One region of the Streptomyces glaucosporus genome, then DNA from elsewhere that is predicted to be linked to it. Evidence: riboswitches for the same ligand, from Rfam matches in the RefSeq annotation. Region 1 holds a riboswitch; each other region holds the start of a gene.
What was found. A riboswitch is a leader RNA that binds a small molecule or an ion and turns the genes downstream of it on or off. The one in region 1 is predicted to bind cyclic di-AMP.
Positions count from the first base shown of each region.

Region 2: linked by a shared signal. The riboswitch ahead of ABD358_RS13465 (M23 family metallopeptidase) and the one ahead of ABD358_RS19755 (M23 family metallopeptidase) in region 1 are both predicted to bind cyclic di-AMP.
Region 3: linked by a shared signal. The riboswitch ahead of ABD358_RS15950 (LysM peptidoglycan-binding domain-containing protein) and the one ahead of ABD358_RS19755 (M23 family metallopeptidase) in region 1 are both predicted to bind cyclic di-AMP.
Region 4: linked by a shared signal. The riboswitch ahead of ABD358_RS25130 (transglycosylase family protein) and the one ahead of ABD358_RS19755 (M23 family metallopeptidase) in region 1 are both predicted to bind cyclic di-AMP.

Region 1 is NZ_BAAATJ010000019.1:96,605-98,796, forward strand. It holds gene ABD358_RS19750 (PP2C family protein-serine/threonine phosphatase) at 1-461, shown strand, start outside; cyclic di-AMP (ydaO/yuaA leader) riboswitch at 699-869, shown strand; gene ABD358_RS19755 (M23 family metallopeptidase) at 882-1,937, shown strand; gene ABD358_RS19760 (PPOX class F420-dependent oxidoreductase) at 2,100-2,192, opposite strand, start outside.
Region 2 is NZ_BAAATJ010000010.1:141,424-143,615, forward strand. It holds gene ABD358_RS13460 (M16 family metallopeptidase) at 1-271, shown strand, start outside; cyclic di-AMP (ydaO/yuaA leader) riboswitch at 623-785, shown strand; gene ABD358_RS13465 (M23 family metallopeptidase) at 798-1,673, shown strand; gene ABD358_RS13470 (GntR family transcriptional regulator) at 1,889-2,192, shown strand, end outside.
Region 3 is NZ_BAAATJ010000014.1:16,284-18,475, forward strand. It holds gene ABD358_RS15945 (NADP-dependent isocitrate dehydrogenase) at 1-327, opposite strand, end outside; gene ABD358_RS15950 (LysM peptidoglycan-binding domain-containing protein) at 528-1,310, opposite strand; cyclic di-AMP (ydaO/yuaA leader) riboswitch at 1,354-1,527, opposite strand; gene ABD358_RS15955 (SPW repeat domain-containing protein) at 1,975-2,192, opposite strand, start outside.
Region 4 is NZ_BAAATJ010000032.1:29,757-31,948, forward strand. It holds gene ABD358_RS25125 (dipeptidase) at 1-515, shown strand, start outside; cyclic di-AMP (ydaO/yuaA leader) riboswitch at 839-1,013, shown strand; gene ABD358_RS25130 (transglycosylase family protein) at 1,018-2,192, shown strand, end outside.

The DNA.
Region 1 (2,192 bases):
AGCGGGGCGGGGCCGGCCGGCTGGAGGGGTTCGTCACGGCCGTCCTGGCGGAGGTCCCGGCCGGGGCGCCGGGCACCCTGCGGATCGTCAACCGGGGCCACCCGCCGCCCCTGCTGCTCCCCGCGGACGGGGCGTCCCCGCGGCTGCTGGAGCCGGACTCCTACGCCCTGCCGCTGGGACTGGGGGACCTGGCGGTCGGGGGCGGCCACGCGGAGCCGGTGCCCTTCCCGCCCGGCAGCCTGCTGCTGCTCTACACGGACGGGCTGACCGAGGCGCGGAACGCCGCGGGCGCCTTCTACGACCCGGTGGCGCGGCTGCGCGGCCGGCGATTCACCGGTCCGGGCGCCCTCCTGGACGCGCTCGTCGAGGACGTCGGCGCGTACACGGGGGGCGGCACGGACGACGACATGGCGATGCTGGCGGTCATGCGCGAGCCCGCCACCCCGCCCGCCGCGCGGTGACCGTGCGTGAGCGGCGTGCAGCTCTCCGCATAACATCTGAGACAACGTCAGAAAGTGTGACGCGTGTCTCCGGCGGAATTCCGGCGGCAACTCGCCCGGATTGAGCAGTTATTGACCCGTTAAGTCCTCCCTGAAATTACTTCCGCTTTAAAGGGGAGACTTGGAATCCCGAGCGCCCCTCTATTAACGTTCGATAACGCAGCGCGGTCGTCACTGCCGCCGTAAGAGGCGGCACCGTGCGCCGTCGCCGAATCCTGAACGCGCGGCCTCACCGCACCGGGAGGCCGGGCCCAGGGAACCGGGGAACCACCAATTGGGGTGAATCGGGCCGTACCGCGTGTACGACCCGTAGGAGACCTTCCTGCTCCGAACCCGTCAGCTAACCCGGTAGGCGAGAAGGAAGGAAAGGAGAGCGCCCCCGTGGCGTCCAGCAGCCAGGCCCCCGAGGCCCCCCGGGTCTCGCACGACCCGCACACCGCCGGTTTCGTCCCGTTCGGCCCGGAGGGGGACGGGGACCGCCCGGCGTGGAACCCCACCGAGGACTCCATACGCCCGGTCCGCGGCCGGCACCGCGTGGTCAAGCAGCGCAGCGGCGGCATGGCGCGCAGCGGGGCCGTCCTCGGCGTCGGCATGATCGCCGCGGTCGGCGCGGGCGGCATCGCCACGGCCAAGGAGAAGTCCCCGGCCGCGATCTCCATGCCCGACCTGGGCGCCGTCGCCGAGAACATCCCCGGCATCGGCGGACTGGTGGGCGACTCGGAATCCTCCGACGGCGGAGAGGCCGGCGAGACCGAGGCCCTGATCGCCCAGGCCGCCTTCGGCGCCGGGACCGAGGACGTCGCCGCCGACCCCCTGACCGCGGACGCCGGCGAGGCCCTGCGGGCGCGCATCCTCCAGCAGGCCGACCAGCAGCAGACGGACGCCGTCCAGGCTGCCCTCGAGGACGCCGCCGCCCAGGCCGCGGACGAGGCCGCCGAGGAAGCCGCGGACAAGGCCGCCGACGAGGAGGCCGAACGCAAGCGCAAGGCGGCCGAGGCGGCCAAGCGGAGGGCCGAGGCCGAGCGCCTCGCCAAGCTCGCCGCCAGCTACACCCTCCCCCTCTCCTCGTACCAGCTGACCTCCACCTTCGGCCAGTCCGGCTCGATGTGGTCCAGCACCCACACCGGCCTGGACTTCGCGGCCCCCTCCGGCACCCCCGTCAAGGCCGTGCACAGCGGCGAGATCGTCGAGGCCGGCTGGGCAGGCTCCTACGGCTACCGCATCGTCCTCAAGCTCGACGACGGCACCGAGGTCTGGTACTGCCACCTGTCGTCCATGACCAGGACGAGCGGCAAGGTGACGACCGGCGACGTGATCGGCCGCGTCGGCTCCACCGGCAACTCCTCCGGCCCGCACCTCCACATGGAGGTCCGCCCGGGCGGCGGCGACCCGATCGACCCGCTGACCTGGCTGCGCAGCAAGGGCCAGAACATCTGACCCACTCCCCGCCCGCCGCCTCCGGGATGCGGGCCGGGCAGTGCCCGCACACCCCCGTGCCCCGGCGGCCCTGGTGACCACCCCCCGACACCAGGGCCGCCGGCCTTTCCGTACACCGCCGGCCCTCCCGCCCGCCGCCGGGGTCCGGCCGCGCCGTGCGGCTCAGCGCCGCGGCTGCCCGTACGCGCGCCCCACGGTGAGCCGCACCACCAGCCGGCGGTCGGCGACCATGGCCCGGCGGTAGTCGTCCCAGTC
Region 2 (2,192 bases), on a different contig from region 1:
GAACCTGGTGGGTGTCGCCCCGCTGCGGTACGAGACGGCGGCGGCCGTGGCCGACACCCTCGCCGATCAGGTGGAGCAGCACCTGCCCGACGACTACCAGGCGCAGCTCTACGCCCGCCTCGCCGAGACCGGCACCGTGGAGGCGACGGCGGCGGTCGTCGCCGCCTTCCCGGCCGACCGCCTGGTGACGGTCCTGGTGGGGGACGCGTCACAGATCGCCGGCCCGGTGCGGGACCTGGGGATCGGAGAGGTGACGGTCGTCACCGACTGAGGGGGAGCCGGACGATCCGGTGGTGACGGCCGTCACGGCCCGGAAGGGGTCGCGGCGCGCCCGGGGTGACGGCCGTCACGGGTTCAAGAGGGCCGCGGCACACCGGAGGTGACGGCCGCCACATCGGGGAAGTGGCGGCCGTCACGTTCGGGCGGCCGGCAAGTCCCCTCAGGACCGGGGCCCTTGGTGTGCTTGTCATATCAAGGGCCTTTGTCATGGGCGGATTGGCGCTTCCGGTGGAAGCGGGATGTGGCATGAGATACAAAATGCCCGATTTGTTTGCTTGCTCAAGCGTGGCCGTTTAGCTTCGAATCCGTTGGCCGTCAGAAGCGCCCACGTCCGTGGCCGCCGGCCTGCGCATCGCCGAGTCCCCCGTCTGGGGGAGCCGGGGACCCACCCTCCGCCTCCAGCGCGCGAGGGGTATCCCACCGGGGTGAATCGAGCCGAGTGCTCGTAGGAGACCTTCCTGCTCCGAACCCGTCAGCTAACCCGGTAGGCGACACGGAAGGAAAGGAGCACGCCGCACATGGCGTTCACCCGTGCCACCGAGAAGGTCACCGAGAAGGTCACCGCCTTCACCGGGAAGCTCTCCGAGAAGCACCAGCTCTCCGGCCGCGCCGTCCGCACGGGCGCCGGCCTGCTGGGAGCCGCCACCCTCGCCGCCACCGGCGTGGTGGGCACCATCGCCACCCCCGCCGTCGCCGACTCGGGCGACACCCACAAGACCTACGCCCTGGGCTTCGCGCAGGCGATGGCCGTCGGCGACACGATCGCCGACGACGTCCGGGCCCAGGCCGAGGCGCAGCAGCGCGCGGCCGACGTCTCGCGCGAGAAGGCCGAGGAGATCGCCGCCGCCAAGGCCGCCAAGGCCGAGAAGGTCGCCAAGGAGCGCGAGGCCGCGCGCAAGGCCGCCGCGGCCGAGGAGGCCGCCCGGGAGCGCGCCGCGACCGAGGAGCGCCGCGCCGAGCGGGCCGCCGAGCGCCGTGCCGCGAGCGGTTACGTCGACCCGGTCGCGGGCGTGAACACCACCACCCTGTACAAGCAGGCCGGCGCCTCCTGGTCCTCCGGCACGCACAGCGGCGTCGACTTCGCCGCCGCCTCCGGCACCCCCGTGCGGGCCGTGGGCCCGGGCACCGTGGTGACGGTCGGCTGGGGCGGCGCGTACGGCAACCAGGTCGTCATCCGCCACGACGACGGCCGCTACACCCAGTACGGCCACCTGTCCGCCACGAGCGTGAGCCCCGGCCAGCGGGTCGAGGGCGGCCGGCAGATCGGCGCGGTCGGCTCCACCGGCAACAGCACCGGTCCGCACCTCCACTTCGAGGCCCGTACCGGCGCCTACTACGGCTCCGACATCGACCCGGTCGCCTACCTGGCGGCCAAGGGCGTCGACGTCCGCTGATCCCCGGACGGGACCCCGGAGCGACACGGACGCGACCGCGGAGATCGAGCGCCCCCGGCCATACGGCCGGGGGCGCCTCCGCGTCCGGCGGGCCCGCGCCGGGAGGCATGTTTTCCGCCTGTTCTCCGGTGGGCATCGGAATTTCCGTGGCGGTGGAATACAGTTCGAGTCTGCGGAGCCATCGGAAACGCGGAGACGACGGCGGAGGTCGGCCCATGCGCATTTCGGCGCACATGGTGTGCACTGCGGTCCGCGACGACATCGTCTCCGGCTTCTTCCCGCCCGGCGCCCGGCTCACCGAGGAACTGCTCGGCAGGCGCTACGGCGTCTCGCGGATCCCGGTGCGCGAGGCGCTGCGCACCCTGGAGTCGGAGGGCTTCGTGACCACCCGCCGGCACGCGGGCGCCTGCGTCGCCGAACCCACCGAGCAGGAGGCGGCCGACCTGCTCGACGTCCGGGCCCTGCTGGAGCCGCTGGGCACCGCCCGGGCGGCCCGGCGGCGCACCGAGGCGCAGCTGG
Region 3 (2,192 bases), on a different contig from region 1:
GTCCGGCAGCGCGTAGCCCTTCTCCTGCAGCTCGGCGATGGCGGCCTTGAGCTGCGGGATGGAGGCCGAGATGTTCGGCAGCTTGATGATGTTGGCCTCGGGCTTCTTGGCCAGCTCGCCGAGCTCGGCGAGCGCGTCGCCGATCCGCTGCTCCTCCTTGAGGTACTCGGGGAAGACGGCGATGATCCGCCCGGCCAGGGAGATGTCACGGCTCTCCACAGGGACACCGGCCTTCGCGGCGTACGCCTGGACCACGGGCAGGAACGAATACGTCGCCAGCGCCGGGGCCTCGTCGGTGTATGTGTAGATGATGGTCGAGTCAGTCACCGGGTGCTCCGCTCCACGTCTGCAACATTGCTCGACATCAAGATATCCCGCGATCGGCCCTTCATCGACAGGACCCCGCCCCTCGTGCGCGGTGCGGACGGGCCGGCTCGCCCGGCCGGCGTCCGGCACGGGGCGGACGCGGCGGAGGACCGCGGGCCATCCACGCCCCGCGGTCCTCCCGTTCTCGGCTGCCCGTCGGGTCAGTAGGGGCCGTTGACGTTGTCGATCGATCCGTAGCGGTCGGCCGCGTAGTTGCAGGCGGCCACGATGTTGGCCACCGGGTCGTACTGGCTGTGGGCGGTGCCCGCGACGTGGTAGGCGTCGAAGGTCGGCTTGATGACCTGGAGGAGGCCGATGGAGGGGGTGCCGCGCTGGGCGTTGACGTCCCAGTTGTTGATCGCGTTCGGGTTGCCGCCCGACTCGCGCATGATGTTGCGGTGGATGCCCTCGTAGGTGCCGGGGATGCCGTTGGCCCTCATGACGTCCAGGGCCTCGCGGATCCAGCCGTCCAGGTTGTCGGGGTAGGACGTGCTCTTCGCCGGGGTCTGCGCGGCCTGGGTCCGCGCGGCGGCGGGGGTGGCCGTCCCCTCGGCCTGTCCGCCGCCCTGCCCGGCGGTCCGCTCGGCGGCGAGGGTGAGCTTCTGGCCGGGGAAGATCAGGTTCGGGTCGTCCCCGACGGTCTTCCGGTTGGCGTCGTAGACGGCTCTCCAGCCGCCTTCGACGCCGTGTCCGACGGCGATCCCGTGCAGCGTGTCGCCGTCGGCGACGGTGTAGGAGTCGGCGGCCCTGGAGGCCGACGGGGAAGCGGAGGCGGACCGCGGCGCGGTCTCCGCCCGGGGGGCGGTCCGCTTCTGCTCGGCGGGGGCGGTGTCCTGCACGGCGGCGGGAGCCGCGTTCGCGCTGCCCGCGGCGATCAGCGGCGCGGCGACACCCGCGCCGCCGGCCGTGAGCACGAGGGAGAGACGGGAGAACTGACGGGACATCAAAGGGGTCCGCGGACGTCGGTGGCGGCCTCGAGACATGGGGGTGTCCTCTCCTGCGCCTGCGAGGTTAGCTGTCGGATTCGGGCCGGAGAGCCCGGCCGATTTCCGCCGTGCCGGAGCACATCGAAATCGGCTTCACCCCTAGCCGGGCCGGCTGGAAGCACGGCACGGCAATGTGTGGTTTCCCCGCTCCTGCCGCGTTCGGCTGCTGCCTTTCCACCGGCCGGGCGGCAGGACTCGGCGTCCCCGGCGGTGGAGCCTCCGACTCGGACGGAGGCCAGGACACATAAACACAGCCGGTCAGCGCAGACAAGGCGCGCCGGGACGGGCGGCGGGCGCCCCGGCGCCGGACCGCGGCCCCCGGCCACGGAATGCACCGGATCTCCTTCCGAGCGTGATTGCGCTGAAACTCCGGAAAGAAGTCGAATACCCCTGCGACATGGGAAATCGAAGAAAAAGCGCATGACGATCTCTCGGCGCGGGCAAACGAAGGACCGGGGAGTGTGATTCCCGGCACACCGCCCGCCGCGCCGTCTTTACATTGCCCCATAGAGGACTTGGCGATTTTATTCGGAGAAAAGGCGCACAAGGCGCATTTCACGGAAACCGCCGGGGTGTGTCCCGTCCGTACGGCGGCAGGACGGGACACACCCCGGCGGAGGCGTCAGCCGCCCTCCGTCTTCTCCGCCCCCGTACGGCGGCTGCGGAGGTACAGCAGCATGCTCACCAGCGCCAGGGCGATCAGCACGATGCCCGTGACGATCTCGTTCACGTGGGCGGCGGCGGGGGCGGTGTCGTCGCCCCCGTAGGCGATGACGAGGGGCGACAGCAGCATCCAGAGGCCCAGGAGGAGGATGATCAGGTCCGACAGCATTCCGCGCC
Region 4 (2,192 bases), on a different contig from region 1:
CGCGGAACGTCCCCGACGACGTGCTGGAGGGCCTGGCGGCCAACGGCGGTGTGGCGATGGCCACATTCGTGCCGAAGTTCGTCCTTCCCGCCGCCGTGGCCTGGACCGAGGCCGCCGACGAGAACATGCGCGCCCACGGTCTCCACCCCCTGGACGGCACGGAGCGGGGCCGGGAGGTCCAGCGGGCCTTCGAGGAGGCCAACCCGCGCCCGGTGGCGACGGCGGCGACGGTCGCCGACCACCTGGACCACATGCGCGAGGTCGCGGGCATCGACCACGTCGGCATCGGCGGCGACTTCGACGGCACGGCCTTCACTCCGTCCGATCTGGGTGATGTGTCCGGATATCCGAACCTGGTGGCCGAGTTGCTGGACCGTCGCTGGTCCGAGGCCGATCTGGCCAAGCTCACCTGGGAGAACGCGGTGCGGGTCCTCCGCGACGCGGAGGCCGTGGCCCGGGACGAACAGGCCCGGCGCGGCCCGTCGATCGCCACCATCGGGCAGTTGGACGGATGACGCCGAACCCCTGTCGGTGACGCAACTCACGAGCGGGATCTCCGAGCCCGTCGCACTCCGTGCGGCCGGAGGTCCCGCTCTGTCATACCCCCTGGTCACAAAAGGGATATGACGAGCTGTCAGGGCCGTCTGATCTCACTCCGCGTGGACGGATCCGTCACGCACGGTCGCGAATGAGACGCAGGCAATAGCTGCGAAACGGGCTTCCTGTGACCCATCGGCTTGTTATGGCGGAAACGTTCTGTTTACGGTTCTGGCCGCGCCGTACGAATGTGCGGCGGGCCCGCTGTCGGTACGCCGAGTCCTGCCGACGGCAGCGGGCTGGACCATCCACACCCGTCATCGGCAGGAGCGGGGGACCCAAGGTAAGCGCCGGACCGTGTCCGCACGGGACGGCTTGGGGTGAAGCCGTGTCACGACCCGGAGGTCGTGGCCCACACGGCCGGGCAACTCCAGCCCGAACCCGACAGCTCACCTCGCAGGCGTAGGAGAGGAGCCCCGTATGTCCGCACGCGGACGTCATCGTCGTGCCCGTAACAGCCGCCTCGCCCGCCTGTCCCTGGCCATCTCCGTGGGCGGCGCCGGTGTGGCCCTGCCCCTGATGGCCGCCGGCAACGCCAACGCCGCCTCCGTCGACACCTGGGACCGAGTCGCCCAGTGCGAGAGCACCGGCAACTGGAGCATCAACACCGGCAACGGCTTCTACGGCGGCCTGCAGTTCACGCAGAGCACCTGGGAGGCCTTCGGCGGCACCCAGTACGCCCCCCGCGCCGACCTGGCCACCAAGGACCAGCAGATAGCCGTCGCCGAGAAGGTCCTGGACGGCCAGGGCCCGGGCGCCTGGCCGGTGTGCTCGGTCAAGGCCGGTCTGACCAAGGGCGGCCCCGCCCCCGCCGTCTCCCCCGACGGACAGGGCGAGGCGGACGAGCAGCAGGCCCCGGCCGCCCAGGAGCAGCAGGCTCCCGAGCCCGAGTCCGCGCCCGAGGCCGGGAACGAGACCGAGGCCGAGCAGGCCCGGCCGGAGCGGGCCGACCGCGCCGAGCGGGCCGAGGAAGCCACCTCGTACCGGGTCGTCGGCGGCGACACCCTGTTCAAGATCGCCGACGCCCACGGCATCGCGGGCGGCTGGCAGGAGGTCTACGAGGACAACCGCCAGGTCATCGGCGCCGACCCCAACGTGATCCACCCGGGCCAGGAGCTCTCCCTGGGCGGCACTGCCGTCCAGCAGAAGGCCGCCGCCAAGCCGGAGGCCAAGCCGGAGGCGAAGGCCGAGCAGAAGGTCGAGAAGGCCGAGACCAACCCCGAGCCCGCGCGGCAGTCGGCCGAGCGCGCCGACCGCAGCGGCGGCGCCTCCGCCAACGCCTCCGCCGGCTACACCGCCCCGGTGAACGCCGCCCCGTCCGGCTCCTACAAGGCCGCGGGCGCCCGCTGGTCCAACGGCCACACCGGCGAGGACTTCGCCGCCGGCACCGGCACCCCGGTGAAGGCCGTCACCAACGGCACCGTGGTCTCCGCGGGCTGGGGCGGCGCGTACGGCAACCAGGTCGTCATCCGCCACGACGACGGCCGCTACAGCCAGTACGGCCACCTGTCCTCGATGTCGGTCGCCGCAGGCCAGAAGGTGAGCGTCGGCCAGCAGATCGGCGCCGTCGGCTCCACCGGCAACAGCACCGGCCC